DNA from 4 places in the Streptococcus sp. oral taxon 431 genome. Region 1 is predicted to be linked to each of the others. Evidence: predicted binding sites of a transcription regulator. Region 1 holds the regulator's gene; each other region holds the start of a gene.
What was found. The regulator Rex, encoded in region 1, represses fermentation and respiration genes when NADH is low (regulators of the CRP and FNR family bind a similar motif). The targets are predictions, from matches to a motif close to TTGTGAANTANTTCACAA.
Positions count from the first base shown of each region.

Region 2: the regulator Rex is predicted to act here: its motif matches at 3,791-3,808, upstream of adhE (bifunctional acetaldehyde-CoA/alcohol dehydrogenase).
Region 3: the regulator Rex is predicted to act here: its motif matches at 1,535-1,552, upstream of adhP (alcohol dehydrogenase AdhP).
Region 4: the regulator Rex is predicted to act here: its motif matches at 2,490-2,507, upstream of AXE83_RS09780 (iron-containing alcohol dehydrogenase).

Region 1 is NZ_CP014264.1:1,192,135-1,197,750, reverse strand. It holds gene AXE83_RS05595 (O-acetylhomoserine aminocarboxypropyltransferase/cysteine synthase family protein) at 1-897, shown strand, start outside; gene radC (RadC family protein) at 961-1,641, shown strand; gene AXE83_RS05585 (gamma-glutamyl-gamma-aminobutyrate hydrolase family protein) at 1,666-2,355, opposite strand; gene AXE83_RS05580 (redox-sensing transcriptional repressor Rex) at 2,371-3,012, opposite strand; gene AXE83_RS05575 (DUF4649 family protein) at 3,093-3,308, opposite strand; gene AXE83_RS05570 (DUF1831 domain-containing protein) at 3,318-3,665, opposite strand; gene AXE83_RS05565 (cysteine desulfurase family protein) at 3,670-4,785, opposite strand; gene AXE83_RS05560 (ribose-phosphate diphosphokinase) at 4,801-5,616, opposite strand, start outside.
Region 2 is NZ_CP014264.1:2,097,273-2,102,888, forward strand. It holds gene gap (type I glyceraldehyde-3-phosphate dehydrogenase) at 1-835, opposite strand, end outside; gene adhE (bifunctional acetaldehyde-CoA/alcohol dehydrogenase) at 1,104-3,755, opposite strand; gene AXE83_RS09890 (MORN repeat-containing protein) at 4,056-4,469, opposite strand; gene AXE83_RS09895 (low molecular weight protein-tyrosine-phosphatase) at 4,444-4,899, opposite strand; gene yajC (preprotein translocase subunit YajC) at 4,948-5,268, opposite strand; gene tkt (transketolase) at 5,410-5,616, opposite strand, start outside.
Region 3 is NZ_CP014264.1:344,583-350,198, reverse strand. It holds gene AXE83_RS01685 (hypothetical protein) at 5-1,282, opposite strand; gene adhP (alcohol dehydrogenase AdhP) at 1,655-2,674, shown strand; gene AXE83_RS01675 (PTS sugar transporter subunit IIB) at 3,220-4,209, shown strand; gene AXE83_RS01670 (PTS mannose/fructose/sorbose transporter subunit IIC) at 4,239-5,051, shown strand; gene AXE83_RS01665 (PTS system mannose/fructose/sorbose family transporter subunit IID) at 5,066-5,616, shown strand, end outside.
Region 4 is NZ_CP014264.1:2,083,603-2,089,218, forward strand. It holds gene AXE83_RS09775 (nucleotide disphospho-sugar-binding domain-containing protein) at 1-1,078, opposite strand, end outside; gene AXE83_RS09780 (iron-containing alcohol dehydrogenase) at 1,263-2,414, opposite strand; partial or broken gene AXE83_RS09785 (RbsD/FucU family protein) at 2,568-2,978, opposite strand; gene AXE83_RS09790 (hypothetical protein) at 2,979-3,200, opposite strand; tRNA gene AXE83_RS09795 (tRNA-Pro) at 3,539-3,612, opposite strand; tRNA gene AXE83_RS09800 (tRNA-Arg) at 3,628-3,701, opposite strand; tRNA gene AXE83_RS09805 (tRNA-Leu) at 3,710-3,795, opposite strand; tRNA gene AXE83_RS09810 (tRNA-Gly) at 3,803-3,874, opposite strand; tRNA gene AXE83_RS09815 (tRNA-Thr) at 3,901-3,973, opposite strand; tRNA gene AXE83_RS09820 (tRNA-Leu) at 3,986-4,067, opposite strand; tRNA gene AXE83_RS09825 (tRNA-Lys) at 4,073-4,145, opposite strand; tRNA gene AXE83_RS09830 (tRNA-Asp) at 4,170-4,242, opposite strand; tRNA gene AXE83_RS09835 (tRNA-Val) at 4,245-4,317, opposite strand; rRNA gene rrf (5S ribosomal RNA) at 4,322-4,437, opposite strand; rRNA gene AXE83_RS09845 (23S ribosomal RNA) at 4,514-5,616, opposite strand, start outside.

The DNA of each region.
Region 1 (5,616 bases):
ACAACATTTGTAGATATCGATAATCTAGAAGAAGTAGAGGTAGCTATTAAAGATAATACCAAACTTGTTTTGATCGAGACTTTGGGTAATCCAGTTATCAACATTCCTGATATTGAAAAGATTGCTGAAATTGCTCATAAACACCAGATTCCATTGGTTACTGACAATACTTTTGCAACACCTTACCTCATCAATGTCTTTTCTCATGGTGTTGACATTGCGGTTCACTCAGCAACTAAGTTTATCGGTGGACACGGTACAACTATTGGTGGTGTTATTGTTGATAGTGGGAAGTTTGACTGGGTAGCTTCAGGGAAATTCCCTCAATTAGTCGAAGAAGATCCAAGCTACCACAATATCAGCTATACTCGTGATGTTGGTGCTGCAGCTTTTATCGTTGCTGCTCGTGTTCAATTGCTTCGCGATATGGGAGCTGCCCTTTCACCATTTAACTCATTCTTGCTCTTGCAAGGTCTTGAAACACTTTCTCTCCGTGTAGAACGCCATGTTCAAAACGCTGAAAAAATCGTTGATTTCCTTGTGAAGCATCCAAAGGTTGAAAAAGTTAACTATCCAAAATTAGCTGATAGCCCTTACCATGCCTTGGCTGAAAAATACCTACCAAAAGGTGTAGGTTCTATCTTTACCTTCCACGTTAAGGGTGGAGAAGCAGAAGCGCGTAAGGTGATTGATAGCTTAGAAATCTTTTCAAACCTTGCCAACGTAGCAGATGCAAAATCATTAGTCGTTCATCCAGCAACTACAACTCATGCCCAGTTGTCTGATTCAGATCTAGAAGCAGCAGGGGTAACTAAAAATCAAATCCGTCTATCAATTGGTCTTGAAAATGTTGATGATTTGATTGAAGATTTGCGTCTTGCTCTTGAAAATATTTAAAAATAGATAAATTTTATCTGGTTTACCATCCTTCTCACGAATAATTAAGTGAGGAGGATTTTTATGTATAGTATTTCTTTTCAACAAGATTCGCTCTTACCACGAGAACGGCTGGTGACAGAAGGAGTAGAGAGTTTGAGTAATCAGGAATTACTAGCTATTTTACTTAGAACAGGAACTCGTCAATCTACTGTTTTTGAAATCGCTCAAAAAGTATTGAATCAATTAAATTGCTTAACTGATTTGAAAAAAATGACCTTGCAAGAACTACAGAGTTTATCAGGTATAGGTAGAGTAAAAGCTATTGAATTGCAAGCCATGATTGAATTGGGCCATCGTATTCATAAACAAGAAACCATTGAGGCAGAGAGTATCCTCAGTAGTCAAAGACTGGCTAAAAAGATGCAAGCTGAACTGGGAGATAAAAAACAAGAGCACCTGGTGGCGCTCTATCTGAATACTCAAAATCAAATCATTCATCAGCAAACCATTTTTATCGGCTCAGCTACTAGAAGTATTGCTGAACCAAGGGAAATTCTCCACTATGCTTTGAAGCATATGGCAACATCTGTGATTCTGGTTCATAATCATCCATCTGGTGCTGTCATGCCGAGTAGAAATGATGACCATGTTACGAAGCTTGTTAAAGAAGCCTGCGAATTAATGGGGTTGGTCTTATTGGATCATCTTATCGTCTCACATTCCGATTATTTTAGTTACCGTGAGAAGACGGATCTGGTGTAAAAAACCTGTATATGATACAGGTTTTTACAATTCATTGACGACATAGTCGAAAAGTGTTTTATCTTTGGGGCGATTTTCAAAGAGAAATTCTGGATGCCATTGAACACCGAGGTAAGGAAAACCATCCGTTGTTGTAACAGCCTCGATAATTCCATCTTTAGGATCATGAGCTACAACCTTGAGATTTGGAGCTAGGTCCTTAATACTCTGATGGTGGAAAGAGTTGATATGGGAGATTTCTCCATAGATTTCTCGAAGAATAGTATCAGGCTCGGTGACTAAACGTTGAGTTGTATACTCGGCTGAAGTATCCTGCCAATGGTCTTCAATATCTTGATAAAGAGTTCCTCCCATAGCCACATTAAAGAGCTGAGTGCCTCGACAAACAGAAAAAATTGGTTTCTTTTGTTTGATTGCTTCTTCAATGAGTGCTAACTCAAAAATATCGCGTTGAAGGTAGTAGTCATCACTATCGATTGTTTTAGGCTCACCGTAGAACTTTGGATCGACATTTTGTCCACCTGTTAAAATGAGTTTATCAATCAAGTCAATGTAGTAACTAGCCATTTCTTGATCACCAATTGGTAGGATAATGGGAATTCCCCCAGCTTCCTTGACTCCTTCAACAAAGCCTTTCGCAGCATAGCTCATCATAAGCTCATCATCAGGATGAGCTTTTTCGTTTCCTGTAATCCCAATAACTGGTTTTTTCATAAATGCTTTCGCTTTCTAATCCTCTTTTCTCATGAAATAGAGGAGAGTTTGCAATTCACTAGTTAAATCTACATACTGAGCTACCACATCTTTTGGAAGTTGGAGATGAACGGGTGAAAAGCTTAAAATTCCTTTAATACCTGCTTCGACAAGGAGATTAGCTACTTCTTGTGATTTGACACTCGGAACTGTTAAGATTGCAGTTTTAACATCTGCATTCTTTATTTTATCCTTGATTTGGGAAATTCCATAAATTGGGATTCCATCAGGAGTTTTTGTCCCAACTTCAGGATGATCATCCAAATCAAAAGCCATAATGATTTTCATTTTGTTTCGTTCGTGGAAACGGTAGTGAAGGAGTGCATGCCCCATATTACCAATACCCACCAACATAACATTTGTAATAGAATTATCATTTAGAAGATCAGCAAAAAACGTCATTAGTTTTTTGACATCGTAGCCAAATCCACGGCGACCAAGTTCACCAAAGTAGGAAAAATCTCGTCTAACAGTAGCAGAGTCAATACCAATGGCCTCGGCAATTTGTTTTGAGTTGGCTCTTTCAATTTTTTCTGCATGAAATCTTTTAAAGATACGATAATAAAGAGAAAGTCTCTTTGCTGTTGCTTTAGGAATAGTGGACTGTTTTTCTTTCACAAAATCACAACCTTTCTAACTACTATTTTATAGAAAGATTGTGAAAAAATCAACAAAAACAAGAAAAAACTAAGAAAATCTTAGTTTATCTTTGTAAAATCATAGTGAAATAGAAAACGATAGAGATCTCCCAGAAGACCTTGATAGATTTCTTTTCCCTTATAGGTAAGAGAAGTAATGACGGTCGTATCTGGAAGAGTCACACATCCTGAAAGTGACAGCATGAGTGCTTCGTAATCTTCGTATTCTAAAAGGCGATCGACTTGATAGGTATCCTTATAGGTTAATCGAAACATAGGGACCTTCTATCTTTCACTTTTAGTGAAGACACCACGTTCAACAAGACTGTCCATCAAGAAGTAGAATTTCTCTTGGTGGATATGAGTTTCTTCTGACTTAAAGATATCAACCAAACGCAGACCAAATTTATCAGTGATGTTGATTTTTGCACCTGTTAAGTCTTTGTTGATAATAATCTTAAGTTGGAAACCTTCCCCACTATTTGGAACCTTCTCAAGAAGGCGTGTTAGTTCATAGTTACCAACCTTTGTTTCAAAAAAAGTGTTATCTTTTAGAGTAAACTTTTTGACAGTTGGGCTAAGTGTGTAATCGTAACGGCAATTTTTGAGACTAATAGTTTTTTCGAATGCCATTGAGTTATCCTCCAATGATTTCTTTTAGAGTTTGTGCGAGAGTGATCATTTCTTGCTCTGTATTTTGAGGTGAAATGCTGACGCGAACGGATTCGTGTAAGCGAGGAGAGTCTTCTCCGTAGAAAGCCTGAAGAACATGACTAACCTGAACGACACCTGCAGTACAAGCAGAACCAGTTGAAATAGAAATCCCTTCAAGATCCAGACGAAGAAGTAGTAGATCATTTCGTTGACCTGGAAATCCAATATTAAGGACATAAGGTAGCTGATCTTTCCCTTGATTGAGGTAATAGTCTGTCTCAGCCATTTCCTTTAAGAAGGTGTCTTTTAGTTGTTGAACTTTTTTAAAGTTTTGTGCTTGGTTTTCAAGATCATCCTTTAGAGCTGCTACCATTCCTACAATGGCAGGAAGATTTTCTGTTCCTGCTCTTTTTTTCTGCTCTTGATCACCACCATGAAGGTAGGAATCAAAATCTGTAGATGCAGCATAGAGAAAACCAACTCCTTTTGGACCATAAAATTTGTGTGCAGAAGCACTGAGAAAATCAATTCCCAATTCTTCGGGAAGTATCTCTAATTTACCGATTGCCTGAACTGCATCGACATGATAGACGGCTGGATGATTTTTTAGAACCTCACCAATTTCAGCAATAGGTAACAGTGTACCAGTTTCATTGTTGGCAAACATAGTAGAAACAAGAATGGTATCTTCACGCAGTGCATTTTTGACTTGGTCTGCAGTGATTTCTTGATGTTCAGGCTGTAAAATAGTCACTTCAAAACCGAAATTTTCAACCAAGTATTTGATGGGTTCTAGAACAGCATGGTGCTCAATCGCAGTAGTGATAATGTGCTTCCCACGATTTTGATGGCGAAGGCAGTAGCCGATGATAGCAGTATTATTGCTTTCAGTACCACCAGTGGTAAAGAATATATGTTGTGGCTTTGTTCCTAGTAAACTTGCTAGTTCTTGACGAGCTTCTCGTAATAGTTTACCTGCTTGACGCCCATGGCCATGAATACTAGAAGGGTTGCCATAAGTTTCTTGCATGACTTGAGTCATTGCTGAGATAGCTACTGAAGACATCGGAGTCGTTGCAGCATTATCCAAATAAATCAAAAACTCACCTAATTTCTATTTAAATAGTGGACTAACTGGTTTTCTTTCATGAATACGAACCATAGCATCACCAATCAATTCACTAGCAGTGATGTATTGTACGTTTTTAGGTTTTCTACTTTCTGTCACAACAGAATCTGTAACCAAGATTTCCTTGATATTTGTTGCATCTAATAACTCTGCAGCACCGTTAACGAATAGTCCATGACTTGAAACTGCATAGATTTCAGTTGCACCGTCACGTTCTAAGATTTTAGCAGCTTCAGAGAAGGTACGGCCAGTATTCAGAATGTCATCGATTAAGATTGCTTTCTTACCTTCAACCTCCCCGATAATGTAACCTTGACTGCGTTCAGAATCATCTTGTGCATAATCAATGATGGCAATTGGAGCATCTAGGTATTCTGCAAGACTACGAGCACGTTTTACACCAGAGTTTTTAGGACTGACAACAACCACATCTGAACCAGTCAAACCTTTATCGCAGTAGTGTTTGGCAAAAAGCGGGATTGTGTAGAGGTTATCTACAGGAATGTCAAAGAATCCTTGAACCTGAACGGCATGGAGGTCAAGTGTCAATACACGACTAACTCCGGCTTTGACCAACATATTTGCAACCAGTTTTGCAGTAAGTGGTTCGCGTGAAGAAGCGATACGATCTTGGCGAGCGTAGCCGAAGTATGGAAGTACAACGTTAATAGTATTAGCACTAGCGCGAACACAAGCATCAACCATAATCAAGAGTTCCATCAAGTGGTTATTTACTGGATAACTAGTTGATTGGATGATATAAACATCATATCCACGAACACTTTCTTCGATGTTAACTTG
Region 2 (5,616 bases), 910 kb from region 1:
CGATTGGATCTTCTGTGTAACCGTATGATTCGTTTGAAGCTGCTTTCATAGCTGCGTTCACTTCATCAACAGTAACGTTCTTTTCAAGAACAGCAACCAATTCAGTAACTGATCCAGTTGGAGTTGGAACGCGTTGTGCAGATCCGTCAAGTTTACCGTTCAATTCTGGGATTACAAGACCGATAGCTTTAGCAGCACCAGTTGAGTTAGGAACGATGTTTGCTGCACCAGCGCGAGCACGACGAAGGTCACCACCACGGTGTGGTCCGTCAAGGATCATTTGGTCACCAGTGTAAGCGTGGATAGTAGTCATCAATCCTTCTACAACACCAAAGTTGTCTTGAAGAGCTTTAGCCATTGGAGCCAAGCAGTTTGTAGTACATGAAGCACCTGAGATAACTGTTTCAGTACCATCAAGAACATCGTGGTTAGTGTTGAATACAACTGTTTTAACGTCGTTTCCACCAGGAGCAGTAATAACAACTTTCTTAGCTCCACCTGGGTGCAAGTGTTTTTCAGCAGCTGCTTTCTTAGCAAAGAAACCAGTAGCTTCAAGAACGATTTCTACACCGTCGTTAGCCCAGTCGATTTGCTCTGGATCACGTTCAGCAGAAACACGGATGAATTTACCGTTAACTTCAAATCCACCTTCTTTAACTTCCACAGTTCCGTCGAAACGACCTTGAGTTGTGTCATATTTCAACAAGTGTGCAAGCATAACTGGATCTGTAAGGTCGTTGATGCGAGTAACTTCAACACCTTCTACGTTTTGGATACGGCGGAAAGCAAGACGACCGATACGTCCGAAACCGTTAATACCAACTTTAACTACCATTAGTGATTTCCTCCTTATGAAAATCATGAAAATTTTATTGTGAAAAGAGTAACTTGAATCACTACAAATCACCTTTCAACATACCTATTATATAACTATTTGAGTTTAATTGCAAGCGCTGGCCTTGTTTTTCTGATAAGCTTTGGCAATATTTTCATTTCTTTACTTAGCCTTGCAGCCTACTCCAATTCTATGCATTTCTTAATAAAAACATATTCTCTAAGCATAAAAAAACCGAGGTTTACCCTCGGTTTTGGCTGATAATCAATTATTTACGGCGTCCTGGTCTTTCTTTGTAACCATAGTATGCATCTTCGATGATTTCTTGCATATGGTCAACCATTGGAAGACGTGGGTTTGCAGGTGAACATTGGTCTTCATAAGCAAGGAAGGCCAATTCACGTGAATGTTCTTTCCATTCTTTTTCGTCAACACCTTGTGCTTTGAAGTTCATTTCGATACCTACGCGCTCACCGAGTTCGTAAACAGCTTTTGCGAAAGATTCAACCCCTTCTTCTGGTGTAGAAGCTGGAAGTCCAAGCATACGAGCGATATCTTGATATTTCTCGTCTGCACGGTAGTAGTTGTACTTAGGCCATGTAGCTGTCTTAGCTGGGCGAGTACCATTGTAACGGATAACGTATGGAAGCAAGATTGCATTTGTACGTCCGTGAACTGTATGGAATTGCGCACCAATCTTGTGAGCCATTGAGTGAGAAATACCTAGGAAGGCATTCGCAAAGGCCATACCAGCGATTGTTGAAGCGTTATGCATTTTCTCACGTGAGTGGAAGTCTGCATTCTTAACTGAACTTTCAAGGTTTTCGAATACAAGTTTGATTGCTTGAAGCGCAAGTCCGTCAGTGTAGTCGCTAGCCATTTGTGATACGTATGCTTCAGTTGCGTGAGTCAATACGTCCATACCAGTATCAGCAGCTACAAATCCAGGAACTGTCAATACCAAAGCAGGGTCTACGATTGCCACAGTTGGTGTCAATGAATAGTCAGCGATTGGGTATTTACGGTTGTTTGCTTTATCAGAGATAACGGCAAATGGAGTTACTTCAGATCCTGTACCAGATGTAGTTGGGATAGCGATGAATTTAGTCTTCTTACCAAGCAATGGGAATTTGAAAGCACGTTTACGGATATCCATGAATTTTTGTACAAGGTCACGGAAGTCCACTTCTGGTTGCTCATAGAAGAGCCACATTACTTTAGCAGCATCCATTGGTGATCCACCACCAAGAGCGATGATTGTATCTGGTTTGAAGGCACGCATGATCTCAGTACCACGTTCAACTGTAGTGATATCTGGATCTGGTTCTACATCTGCAAAGATTTGGTAAACAACCTTATTGCGACGAAGGTCAAGCTGTTCGATGATACGATCAAGGAAGCCAAGCTCTACCATAGCGTGGTCAGTAACGATCATGACACGCTCAACGTCACGACATTTTTGAAGGTATTGAATTGAATCACGTTCAAAGTATGTTTTTGAAGGAAGTTTCATCCATTGCATGTTATTTCTCCGTCTTCCGACTTTTTTGATATTCAAGAGGTTAATGGCGCTAACGTTATCCCCAACTGAGTTACGTCCGTAAGAACCACATCCGAGTGTCAATGATGGCAAGAAGGCATTGTAAACGTCCCCGATACCACCGAAAGTAGAAGGTGAGTTACAGATAACACGAATAGCTTTAACAGCTTTACCAAATTCTTTAGTCAATTCTTCATCAGCAGTATGGATGGCAGCTGAGTGTCCAAGACCGTTAAATTCAACCATTTGACGAGCTTTAGCAATACCATCTTCACGGCTTTCAGATTTCAAAACTGCGATAACTGGTGACAATTTTTCACGAGTCAATGGCTCGTTTTCACCAACTTCTTTACATTCTGCAGCAAGAATGTTTGTTCCTTCTGGAACAGTAAATCCTGCTTGTTCTGCAATCCAAGTTGCTGGTTTACCAACGATGTCAGCGTTCAATTTTGCACCAGCACAGTTTTTGCTATTTGCTTTCACGCCGAAGCAGAACTCTTCAAGAAGAGCTTTTTCTTTTTTGTTTACAAAGTAAGTGTGATAAGATTTGAACTCTGCTACAAATTCATCGTAAATTTCTTTATCAATGATAACCGCTTGTTCAGATGCACAGACCATACCGTTGTCAAATGATTTAGACATTACGATATCGTGAGCAGCTTGGCGGATGTTAGCTGATTTTTCAACATAAGCTGGAACGTTACCGGCACCTACCCCAAGAGCTGGTTTACCACATGAGTATGCGGCTTTAACCATGGCATTCCCACCTGTTGCAAGGATTGTTGCAATACCTTCGTGGTTCATCAATGCGCTAGTTGCTTCCATAGATGGTTCAGTAATCCACTGTACACAATTTTCAGGAGCACCTGCTTTAATCGCTGCATCACGCACGATTTGAGCAGCGTGAGCAGATGATTCTTGAGCTGATGGGTGGAATGCAAAGACAATAGGATTACGAGTCTTCAATGAAATCAACGCTTTAAAGATTGCTGTTGAAGTTGGGTTAGTTGTTGGAGTGATACCACAAACAACACCAACTGGTTCAGCGATAAGAGTCAATCCTGTTACATCGTCTTCTTCGATAACACCAACTGTTTTAGTGTGGCGCATGTTGTTTACTACGTGCTCACAAGCAAATAGGTTTTTAGTTGCTTTATCTTCAAATACTCCACGTCCTGTTTCTTCAAAGGCATGTAAAGCCAATTCTCCGTGAGCATCAAGTGCTGCAACTGAAGCTTTTGCTACGATATAATCGACTTGATCTTGGTCGAGTTTACGCATTTCTTCAAGGGCAACTAAAGCTTTTTGCACCAAACCATCGACATGCTTTTCAGCAGCGAGTTTCTTTTCTTCTGGTGTTACAGTTTTTTTATCAGCCATATTTTCCTCCATAGCTTTCAAGGATTGTAAGTCCTTTGTTAATTTTTTCACAAGTTTATTATAACTCTTTTTTTAAAATTTGTAAACAGTTTCATGAGCATTTCACAAACTTTTTTTGTTTGTTTGTGAAAATGATGTCAAACACCCTTTTGTAGATGCTTTTGAGGCACTAGTTTGTGAATGTTTTTAAAAAAGTTTTATTTTTCACAAACTTAATTGTAAAGAGGGGATGGAAATACCTTTCGTTTCCATGTAAGCGTTTTCTTATATTCTAAAAGAAGACCTCCTTCTAGGAGGAGGTTACTGTGCTTGTTGGAACAAACCTTGCTTAAAGTCTCCCTCATAAACTACTTCTTGTTCAGTAGTCAATTTTCCTTTTCCCTCAGCTTGGCCATTTACAAAATCACCCTCATATACCCAGCCTGCTTTGGCTTGGTAGGTGCCTTTACCATTGAAGGCTCCGTTACTGAATTCTCCAGTATAGCTATCACCGTTTGCAAAGGTAACAGTTCCCTGACCATTCATCTTACCACGAACTAGGCTTCCATCGTAAACAATGGTATCCCCATCCAGTTTGAGAACTCCTTGCTTGGGAAGATTTGTCAGAAATACTAAACCTGCGCAGACAACAATGACGATTACTGTCGCAATTTCTAGTCTAGAGCGTGTCAAATAGACACTGTATTTTTCATAGAGTTTCTTTATATTTTCCATTTTCACTCTCATTTTCTAAGCGACTTAACCAAGCTCGACAACCGGTTGAAATCCGATCGTAAGTTTCTTCAAAATCACCTGTATACCATGGGTCTGGAACGCTTTCAGATGCAAACGCTTGGACCTTATCTTGTTGATCTTGCGGGCACATCTGATATAAGTCAGCAAGGTTAGACTCATCCATACCAATGATATAGTCAAAATACTCAAAGTCATTTTTAGAAATTTGTTGGGAAGTTTTCGAAGTATCATAAGGAACGCCATGGCTTCGAAAGATTTCTTGTGTCCCTTTGTGGATCGAATTGCCATGTTCCCAGGAAGAAGTCGCTCGGCTTTGAACCTCATACTTATCGGTCAAGGATTTCATCACAAATTCCGCCATAGGACTGCGACAAATATTACCAAGACAGACAAAGGCAATTTTTTTCATTACTCTTCCTCTCACTTATAGAAAAACGGGAATGTGATCCACCCCGTTTTATTCTTCAATAGCACTGCTGTCTTCAATAACAGCTCCTTCAGGTGTCACAGCTTCTTTGACTGGCAAAACAGTTCGAATTGCTGCCAGTTCGAAGGTTAAGTATACGCCATCAACATCAAGAACAATTGTTCTATTTTCTGTGTCTACTTCATCGACTGTACCGTAGAGACCACCAATAGTGATTACTTCGTAGCCTTTTTGAAGCTTATTGAGGCTCTCCATACGTTTTTCCGCTTGTTTCTTTTGAGAACGTTGCATGAAGAACATCAAGCCCAACATCAAGACAAGCATAATTAAAAATGTTAAATTCCCACCCATTATTTTTACTCCTTTGTAATTAGATAAAACTACTATAACAAATTTTAAGTGTTTTTACAAGATTAGGCCATGCTTTTATATCAAGAAAGAGGCTAGGACAAAAATTCCCAACCTCGACTTTTTTAGCAATATGCCTCTATATTATTTCAAGTTGTTTACAAGTTCTACTAAGTTTTCAACTGTAAATCCATACTCTGCTAAAACTTTTGGTGCTGGCGCAGACGCTCCAAAGGTATCAATACCGAGAACCGCTCCATCAAGACCAACGTATTTATACCAGTTTTGAGTTGCTCCCATTTCAACTGCTACACGACGACGAACTGCATTTGGTAAAATCTCTTCTTTGTA
Region 3 (5,616 bases), 850 kb from region 1:
AAAATTATAGAGTCATTTTTTCTTTCAAAGGCTCTAAATAGGTTGTTTCTTGCTGACCTCTCATTTCAAGACCTTGCTCTGCTATAGCTAGCAAATCTTTTGAGAATTGAACAATTCCAGCTGTCTCCTCATCTGAAAGGTGTTTCTGAGAAAACTGGCGTCTCAATGATTTGTAGTCACGACCAAATCTCTCAAAGAAAGGTGCTGTTTCTAGGTATGTTTTAAGCTTGTCTAGATTCACCAACAAACCTAGATGAAAGGCTGCTGAAGAAAAAGTTCGGTCTAACGGCTGTGTACAAACACTACGGAATTCAACCGTCCCTCTAGTCGTCAAGTCTTGATATTGGTAACTACGGTGCGTTTGAAAATCCTTCTCTTGAGGAACAAGCAGAGTTTCTTTTCCATTTAGAGTATAGGCCAAAACTTCCTCAGTAGCTAGGTAATCTCTAGCCCGAATCGGAGAAAAATAGTAAGTTTCCCCATCTCGTTCTGCTGTAAAAATCGCAGAGTGGTCTAGATAATCAAAGAAATCATCCTCATCTTTGAAGAGTCTGGCATTGACACCAACATTCTCTGGATAAATCCCATGCATGGAAGCTTCCCAAAAAATATCCCGTGAAATCTTAGTATCCCATTCTGCTCCCGAAAACTCAGAATTGGCAAATAAGTAAGCTTTTGCTGCTTCAATCTGAGTAAAAGCATTGATAACTCGTAGGTAGTTAGCAGTCGATACATCCAACTGAACTTGACTCCCACAGATAAAAGCACCGTATTGTGGAAAGTCATGCAAATCAGCTCTATCTTGGCGACTTCCCATATGCAAGTAATCCATCAGCATCTGGTAGCGTGGATAAGCCACCGGTCGATTGTCATTCTGATCCCAGTTTGGATGAATCCCCCAGCCCTGGATAGCATGGTCCTTCTCGCCTAGTTTTTCCTGAATGACCTTCATATAAGCTTGAAGTCGACCTTGGACCTCTTGGATTTTCTGGGCTCTGCCAAAGGCAAACTCCAAGGTCGTGTAGGAAACCTCAAACAGAATCCGATCCTGACTTTTTGGTTCTACAAGTTGAATCGGATTACCATCCTGGTCCTCTTTTTCAACTTCCAGATGGAGAGCATCCACCAAAAAGCGCATCAAATCCTTGCTGACTTCAATATCTGTCGCTTGCCCATTTACATGAACGATAGGAAATTCCAACTCAATACCGATGTAGAGGTCAGGATTTTCTTTGATATTTTTTAAATAACGGTTTTTCAATAACTGAACAGAAGGGGACATAGATACCTCTCACTCTAAATTCTCTTACTAGAAAGATCAATTGCTTTCTATATTATACCAAAATCCCATCGAGAAGAAACTCAGAAAATTTGCTGAAAACCTTAAAGAGGCGATCTAAAGTCAACTTTTCTAGCATTTATAGGTATTTACTTGCCAATGCATCAATCTTACTTGTTCAATTTTCACAGTCTCATCAACCAGTTAAGCGATTACATGGTTTTTTACCTAAAAACCATTGTACTATAGTAAATATCGTGATATACTTCACATATAAGTAAATAAGAGGGCAGTTCAAACTCGACTTCACTTGAAAACCTCTCAAGCCAAGCCCCTTTTCCACTGCACCTCAACGACTAATCAAGGAGGATAGCTATGAAAGCTGTTGTTGTAAATCCAGAAGGCACTGGTGTTGCTATTGAAGAAAAAGTTCTCCGTCCACTCGAAACTGGGGAAGCTCTTGTAGAAGTTGAGTACTGTGGTGTCTGCCACACTGACCTCCACGTTGCACATGGTGACTTTGGTAAAGTTCCAGGACGCGTTCTCGGTCACGAAGGTATCGGTATCGTCAAAGAAGTTGCTCCTGATGTTAAAAGCCTAAAAGTTGGTGACCGTGTCAGCGTTGCTTGGTTCTTTGAAGGCTGTGGTATGTGTGAATACTGTACAACTGGGCGCGAAACTCTTTGCCGCACAGTGAAAAATGCTGGCTACTCAGTTGATGGTGGTATGGCAGAACAATGTATCGTAACTGCAGATTATGCCGTTAAGGTTCCAGAAGGTCTCGATCCAGCCCAAGCTTCTTCAATCACTTGTGCCGGTGTTACTACCTACAAGGCTATCAAAGAAGCAAAAGTTGAGCCAGGTCAATGGGTTGTCCTCTATGGTGCTGGAGGACTTGGTAACTTAGCTGTTCAATACGCTAAAAAAGTATTCAACGCTCACGTTATCGCAGTAGATATTAACAACGATAAACTTGCTCTAGCTAAAGAAGTTGGTGCAGATATCGTGATTAACGGTCTTGAAGTCGAAGATGTCCCAGGCCTTATCAAAGAAAAGACAAACGGTGGTGCTCACTCAGCTGTCGTAACAGCTGTATCAAAAGTTGCCTTTAACCAAGCAGTTGACTCTGTTCGTGCAGGCGGTCGTGTAATAGCTGTCGGTCTCCCATCTGAAATGATGGACCTTAGCATCGTCAAAACAGTTCTTGACGGTATCCAAGTCATCGGTTCTCTCGTTGGAACACGTAAAGATTTGGAAGAAGCCTTCCAATTTGGTGCTGAAGGTCTGGTTGTACCAATCGTTCAAAAACGCCCTGTCGAAGATGCCATTGCTGTCTTTGATGAAATGGCTGCCGGAACCATCCAAGGTCGTATGGTTCTAGACTTTACTCATTAAGATAAATAATAAATGCCCAAACGAGGTAGGGACAGAAGATCCTACCTCGTTTTTTTTAGCAATAATACTCTTCGAAAATCTCTTCAAACCACGTCAGCTTCGCCTTACCGTACTCAAGTACAGCTTGCGGCTAGCTTCCTAGTTTGCTCTTTGATTTTCATTGAGTATAACATTTTGATACGACAACTAATTGGACTTAGGGCATTTTTTAGACGCTCAAGAGCACTAGTGAAGAAAACGTCATTTTTCTAGACAAATTCTACAAGCAAACAGCGGATTGTTGAAACATCAGGGACCGGGACTAGAAAGTCGTGAGTTAATTCATTGACCTCTGCTCACCCATTTTTTATATTAAATTTTTTTACCATTCTATAGACTATTCCACAAAAAGTTGATATATCAATATTTGCAAAAATAAAGCTTTGAGATTTTTTTCACTCTTTAGTATAATTAGTTGCTTTTTTTCTGAAAACGATTTATACTTAAGGAGTCTTAAAGTTTTCTTAAACTAAGAGTCAAACATTTTATAAGGAGGAATGACAATAATGAGTATCGGAATCATTATTGCGAGCCACGGTGAATTTGCCGCTGGTATTCATCAGTCAGGATCTATGATCTTTGGTGAACAAGAAAAGGTTCAAGTTGTAACCTTTATGCCAAACGAAGGTCCAGATGATTTATACGCCAAGTTCAACAATGCTGTGGCTGCATTTGACGCAGAAGATGAGGTTCTAGTCTTGGCTGACCTTTGGAGTGGGTCTCCATTTAACCAAGCTAGCCGCGTAATGGGAGAAAACCCTGAGCGTAAATTTGCCATCATCACAGGACTTAACTTACCGATGTTGATCCAAGCTTACACAGAGCGCCTTATGGACGCTGCTGCTGGAGTGGATAAAGTCGCTGCAAACATCATTAAAGAGGCCAAAGATGGCATCAAGGCTCTTCCAGAAGAGCTAAATCCAGCTGAGGAAGTTGCAACTGCTGCAGCTGCTCCTGTAGCCCAAGCTGCTATCCCAGAAGGAACAGTTATCGGAGACGGTAAATTGAAAATCAATCTTGCTCGTCTTGACACACGTCTTCTTCACGGGCAAGTCGCAACTGCTTGGACTCCAGATTCTAAAGCAGACCGTATCATCGTTGCTTCAGATAACGTAGCAAATGACGACCTTCGTAAAGAATTGATCAAACAAGCGGCTCCTAACGGAGTGAAGGCTAACGTTGTGCCAATCCAAAAATTGATTGAGGTTGCAAAAGATCCTCGTTTTGGTAACACACACGCCCTTATCTTATTTGAAACACCTCAAGATGCCCTTCGTGCTATCGAAGGCGGTGTGCCAATTAAGACTCTTAACGTTGGATCAATGGCTCACTCAACTGGTAAAACAATGATCAACAACGTATTGTCAATGGACAAAGATGACGTTGCTACATTTGAAAAAATGCGTGATCTTGGTGTTGAATTTGACGTACGTAAAGTGCCAAACGACACTAAAAAAGATTTGTTTGACTTGATTAGCAAAGCTAACGTTCAATAATTAAAACTAAATAGAAAAGGAATAAAACCATGTCAGATATTTCATTCATTTCTGCTATCTTGGTTGTAGTTGTTGCCTTCTTCGCAGGTCTTGAAGGTATCCTCGACCAATTCCAATTCCATCAACCAATCGTAGCATGTACCCTTATCGGTCTTGTAACTGGTAACCTCGAAGCAGGGGTTATGCTTGGTGGATCACTTCAAATGATCGCCCTTGGTTGGGCTAACATCGGAGCTGCCGTAGCTCCTGACGCTGCCCTTGCCTCTGTTGCCGCTGCAATCATCATGATTAAAGGTGGTAACTTTACTACTGAAGGTATCGCAGTCGCAACTGCTACTGCAATACCTCTTGCCGTAGCTGGACTTTTCTTGACTATGATTGTTCGTACAATCTCAGTTGGTTTGGTTCACACTGCTGACGCTGCTGCTAAAGAAGGAAACATTACAGCTGTTGAACGCGCTCACTACTTTGCCCTCGCTCTTCAAGGTCTACGTATTGCTATCCCAGCTGCACTCTTGCTTGCAATGCCAACTGAAGCCGTTCAAAGCGTATTGAACCTTATGCCAGAATGGCTTAAAGGTGGTATGGCTGTCGGTGGTGCTATGGTCGTTGCCGTTGGTTACGCATTGGTTATCAACATGATGGCTACTCGTGAAGTATGGCCATTCTTCGCTATCGGTTTTGCTCTTGCAGCAATCTCTCAATTGACTTTGATTGCCCTTGGTGTCATCGGTGTTGCCCTTGCCTTCATCTACCTCAACCTTTCTAAACAAGGTGGAAACGGCGGAGGAGGAGCTGCAACTTCTAACGATCCAATCGGTGATATCCTAGAAGACTACTAGAAAGGGGAACAATCATGGCTGAAAAAATTCAATTATCAAAATCAGATCGCCAAAAAGTTTGGTGGCGTTCACAATTCCTTCAAGGTTCTTGGAACTACGAACGTATGCAAAACTTGGGTTGGGCTTACTCTTTGATCCCAGCTATCAAGAAACTTTACACTAAAAAAGAAGACCAAGCTGCTGCTCTTGAGCGTCACCTCGAGTTCTTCAACACTCACCCATACGTAGCTGCCCCAATCATGGGGGTTACTCTTGCACTTGAAGAAGAACGCGCAAACGGTACTGAAATCGATGACGCTGCTATCCAAGGTGTTAAGATCGGTATGATGGGACCTCTTGCTGGTATCGGTGACCCAGTCTTCTGGTTTACAGTTCGTCCTATCCTTGGTGCCCTTGGTGCATCACTTGCTGCAACTGGTAATATCGTCGGACCACTTCTCTTTTTCTTTGGATGGAATGCTATCCGTATGTCTTTCCTTTGGTATACACAAGAGTTTGGTTACAAGGCTGGATCTGAAATCACTAAAGACATGTCAGGTGGTATCTTGAAAGACATCACTAAAGG
Region 4 (5,616 bases), 890 kb from region 1:
CACGAACGGCATAATCAAATTGATCATAATCATGAGGTAATATCAAAGCTGGTTTACCATAAATAATGCACTGATAAAAGATACCTGCTCCACCATGATGAATGACATAGTCCATCAGAGGAATGTATTCCTTGTAAGGAAGATAAGAAACAAGGGACAGATTCTCCATCAGATTTTCACATTGGAAGGCCTCTCCACCTACACCACGAGTTACAAAAAAGTGACAATCAGGATGAGCTTTTGCAAGTTGCTTAGCTTGATAAATAAGATTTTCTTTTGCCCAAGCTAGTTGTGTCCCACAAGTCATCAAAACTTTCTTTCGCTCCATAAAAAGAGACAAATCTAAAGGATAATCCTCTCCTGCCTCAACTGAAGCACCAGAAGGACCAACCCACTTGTAGTGTTTTGGAAATCCCTTTTTTAATTCTACTTCTTTCATACCAATACCTAAGATAGAATAGGGAGAATAAATAGTTTCTTGGCCTTTCTGATTGTAAAGTTTAAAATGATAACGCCTTAAGCGGTCTCGTAATAAAAAAGTTACTATCCGCTTCCCCAAATGAGTTATTTTTCTTGCAAGAAACTGTTCTAAAACCTGCCAGCTATTCCGGGGAGTCTCCATTCCTCCAAAGAAACAAGGAGGTCCATCTGTCGTTTCAATCGCAAACTGGGTCGCCATAGTTGTTATCCACGGAATCCCCATCTGCTCAGCTACAAGGCCACCAGATAGTGTGATAAAGTCCACTATAACAATATCCGGACGATGATTTGTCCATTCTTGGATTAATTGGTCCGAAACTAGGTTTATCAAATCAAGACTAGCAGACAACTGCCGATAGGCTGAAAAAATTCCTAATTGCTCAGAGTTATTGGCTGCACTTTCAAACTCTTCAATATGATCTTCAAGTATGGTAACTACATTAAAACCTGCAGCCTCTGCAACAGCTTTTTTCTGGGGACCTGTAAATAAACGTATCTCATACTGAGGATTGTCTAATAGAGGTAGTAATAAATTCATAGTTGGATACAAATGTCCACTTAAAGGAACAATCACAACATCGATTTTGATTTTCTTCATAATCCTAGCATATCAAATTTTCCAAAAAAGAACTATCACGAGGATAGTTCTTCTTAAATATTATTGGTTTTAAATTATAGGAATAGTGTTTGATTTCCTAATACATTATTTGAATATTCGGGAGGAATTCGTAATGTAAGAATCTTAAATTTACTATCCCTAAAAAATTCTAAAGTAGCTTTGCTTAGAATAATTCCTTATAGAAAGCAATGGTTTCTTCCAAAGTTGGCATGAATGGATTACCTGGTGCACAAGCATCAATCAAGGCATTCTTAGAAAGGTATTCAAAGTCAAAGTCTTTTTCTTCGATACCAAGTTCTGTCAATTTCTTAGGAATACCGACAGTTTCAGAAAGTTTTTCAATTTCAGAAATAGCATAAGCCGCACATTCCTCATCTGATTTTCCTTCGATTTGCATACCCAAGGCCTTAGCAACATTACGGAAGGCTACAGGTACACGTTTGGCATTTTCACGCTCAACGACTGGCAAAAGCATAGCACAGCAAACGCCATGAGGCAAGTTATAGACAGCACCCAATTGGTGAGCCATTGAGTGAACATAGCCGAGTCCAGCATTGTTAAAGCTCATTCCTCCAAGGAAGATAGCATTAACCATACCTTCACGAGCTTCAATATCGTGTCCGTTTTCTACTGCACGTGGAAGATATTCTTTGATCAGCTCGATAGCTCCGATAGAGAGTTTCTTAGTCACATCATAAGCACCTGGTGTTACCAAAGCTTCAACAGCGTGAGTAAGAGCATCCATACCCGTAGCAGCAGTCAAAGCTTGAGGTTTTGAAACCATCAATTCAGGGTCATTAACAGAGATAAGAGCAAGACTGTTCTTATCAACCATTACCATTTTAACCTTACGTTCTTCATCAGTGATAACGTAGTTGATAGTAATTTCTGCTGATGTACCTGCAGTAGTATTGATAGCTACAACAGGAAGGCCTTTTTGAGCAGACTTATGCAAACCTTCATAATCCTGTGGCTTACCGCCATTAGTAGCGATTACAGAAATACAGCTAGCTGCATCCTGTGGAGAGCCACCACCGACAGAGATGATAAAGTCACAGTTATGCTCTTTCAAAGCAGCGACCCCATCCATGACATTTTTACAAGTAGGGTTAGGTTCAACATCACTAAAAATAACATAAGCAATTCCTTCATCATCTAAAGGTTTTAAAATTTTTGGCAAGATATCACTTGATTCGATATACTTATCCGTCACCAAAAGAGCTTTAGTATAACCCAACTCCTTAACATAAGGACCAACTTCATTTACCACACCTTTACCAATAAGGTTGACTGCTGGAACGTAAAATGTTGCCATATTTTTTCCTCCTTGCGTTTTTCACGCTTCATATTTAGGTTAATTATATAATATATTTCCTATATTTTCAAATATTTGTGATTTTTTTAACAAATAAGTCGCAAAGGAAGGGAGTGGGAAGCCCCACATCCTCCTTATTTTTTTACAAAACGCCTTTTTCAGGATAATATTTCCATAAAGAGCACTTTCTCCAGTTTGAATCACTAAATAAGCTTTCTCTGCCTGATCGTAAAATTCAAAACGTTCAAACTCTTTGATAGATGCACCTGTATGATACTTGCCTAGTAAGGTTTTATATTCATCCTAAATATCTGGAATCGTTGGATCTCCTGATACAACCTGCATAAGGCCTGCTTGATAGTCACTGTATGTATCGAGAGGTAGTAGTTGCAAAATAGCATCCAAAATCACAGGAACTCCATGACCATCACAACGAACAACGCGTTGTCCGATCATGTGAGCTGGGAAATTTGCATCAGCTATCACTAGCTCATCTCCATGTTCCATCTCCATTAGATACTTAACTAGCTCTGGGATAATAATTTTAGGAATATTCTTTAACATTTACTCCCCCTTCTCTACTAATGACTTGAAAAACTGTTGACTAGTTTCGACGTTATCCAAATCTTCTACTGCATAACTTTTCAGTAATTCTGATTGTCGAATGAGGTTTTGTGCTTCCTCTCTTGATTGAACAATTCCCAAAGTCAACAATTGAGACAAAACATTTATGCGAGATTCTTTGGTAAGACTATAATTAAAACTAAAGTATATAATTCCTTTCATACTAAAACGAGTATTTAACAAGATACATATTTTTTCCTTATATAAAAATCACCGATTCAACCCATTATGATTGAATCGGTGATATATTTTATTTCTTACTAAAATTTTATGTTCCTAATACAGTTAAGGACTATTCCAGGGTTAATAATACGACAAAAATAGAGTCCATAATTCAAAAAGTTGTTTTATCCCTTGCTAAAATATCAAAAATGAGAGGCCCCGATGGACTCCTTTCAAATTGAAATTCATTCATCATTCTACAGCAGTTGACACAGTGAAAAAAAGATTCATAACAAGTAAAAAAAGAACAACTAGTGTTCTTACTCATGTAACATTTATCGGGAAGACAGGATTCGAACCTGCGACACCTTGGTCCCAAACCAAGTACTCTACCAAGCTGAGCTACTTCCCGAGTTAAATAGAAAAATGCACCCTAGAGGAGTCGAACCTCTAACCGCCTGATTCGTAGTCAGGTACTCTATCCAGTTGAGCTAAGGGTGCTCTTTATATGCCGAGGACCGGGATCGAACCGGTACGATCGTTACCAATCGCAGGATTTTAAGTCCTGTGCGTCTGCCAGTTCCGCCACCCCGGCCTCTCTAAGCGAACGACGGGATTCGAACCCGCGACCCCCACCTTGGCAAGGTGGTGTTCTACCACTGAACTACGTTCGCATCGACCTCTTGGTTATATTAAAAAATGCCGGCTACATGACTTGAACACGCGACCCTCTGATTACAAATCAGATGCTCTACCAACTGAGCTAAGCCGGCTTATTTCTATTATGCGGGTTAAGGGACTTGAACCCCCACGCCGTTAAGCGCCAGATCCTAAATCTGGTGCGTCTGCCAATTCCGCCAAACCCGCAATGATGACCCGTACTGGGCTCGAACCAGTGACCCATTGATTAAAAGTCAATTGCTCTACCAACTGAGCTAACGAGTCTAAAATAACTTTCGTTATCTTAAACGGTCCCGACGGGAATCGAACCCGCGATCTTCGCCGTGACAGGGCGACGTGATAACCGCTACACTACGGGACCTATGGGAGTTAACGGGATCGAACCGCTGACCCTCTGCTTGTAAGGCAGATGCTCTCCCAGCTGAGCTAAACTCCCTTTAGCTAAGCGACTTCCTTATCTCACAGGGGGCAACCCCCAACTACTTCCGGCGTTCTAGGGCTTAACTTCTGTGTTCGGCATGGGTACAGGTGTATCTCCTAGGCTATCGTCACTTAACTTTGAGTAATACCTACTCAAAATTGAATATCTATCAAATTTCAAGAAAACCTTCGCTTTCGTATTCTCAGTTACTTTGGATAAGTCCTCGAGCTATTAGTATTAGTCCGCTACATGTGTCGCCACACTTCCACTTCTAACCTATCTACCTGATCATCTCTCAGGGCTCTTACTGATATAAAATCATGGGAAATCTCATCTTGAGGTGGGTTTCACACTTAGATGCTTTCAGCGTTTATCCCTTCCCTACATAGCTACCCAGCGATGCCTTTGGCAAGACAACTGGTACACCAGCGGTAAGTCCACTCTGGTCCTCTCGTACTAGGAGCAGATCCTCTCAAATTTCCTACGCCCGCGACGGATAGGGACCGAACTGTCTCACGACGTTCTGAACCCAGCTCGCGTGCCGCTTTAATGGGCGAACAGCCCAACCCTTGGGACCGACTACAGCCCCAGGATGCGACGAGCCGACATCGAGGTGCCAAACCTCCCCGTCGATGTGAACTCTTGGGGGAGATAAGCCTGTTATCCCCAGGGTAGCTTTTATCCGTTGAGCGATGGCCCTTCCATACGGAACCACCGGATCACTAAGCCCGACTTTCGTCCCTGCTCGAGTTGTAGCTCTCGCAGTCAAGCTCCCTTATACCTTTACACTCTGCGAATGATTTCCAACCATTCTGAGGGAACCTTTGGGCGCCTCCGTTACCTTTTAGGAGGCGACCGCCCCAGTCAAACTGCCCGTCAGACACTGTCTCCGATAGGGATCACCTATCTGGGTTAGAGTGGCCATAACACAAGGGTAGTATCCCAACAGCGTCTCCTTCGAAACTGGCGTCCCGATCTCTTAGACTCCTACCTATCCTGTACATGTGGTACAGACACTCAATATCAAACTGCAGTAAAGCTCCATGGGGTCTTTCCGTCCTGTCGCGGGTAACCTGCATCTTCACAGGTACTAAAATTTCACCGAGTCTCTCGTTGAGACAGTGCCCAAATCATTACGCCTTTCGTGCGGGTCGGAACTTACCCGACAAGGAATTTCGCTACCTTAGGACCGTTATAGTTACGGCCGCCGTTTACTGGGGCTTCAATTCATACCTTCGCGTTACCGCTAAGCACTCCTCTTAACCTTCCAGCACCGGGCAGGCGTCACCCCCTATACATCATCTTACGATTTAG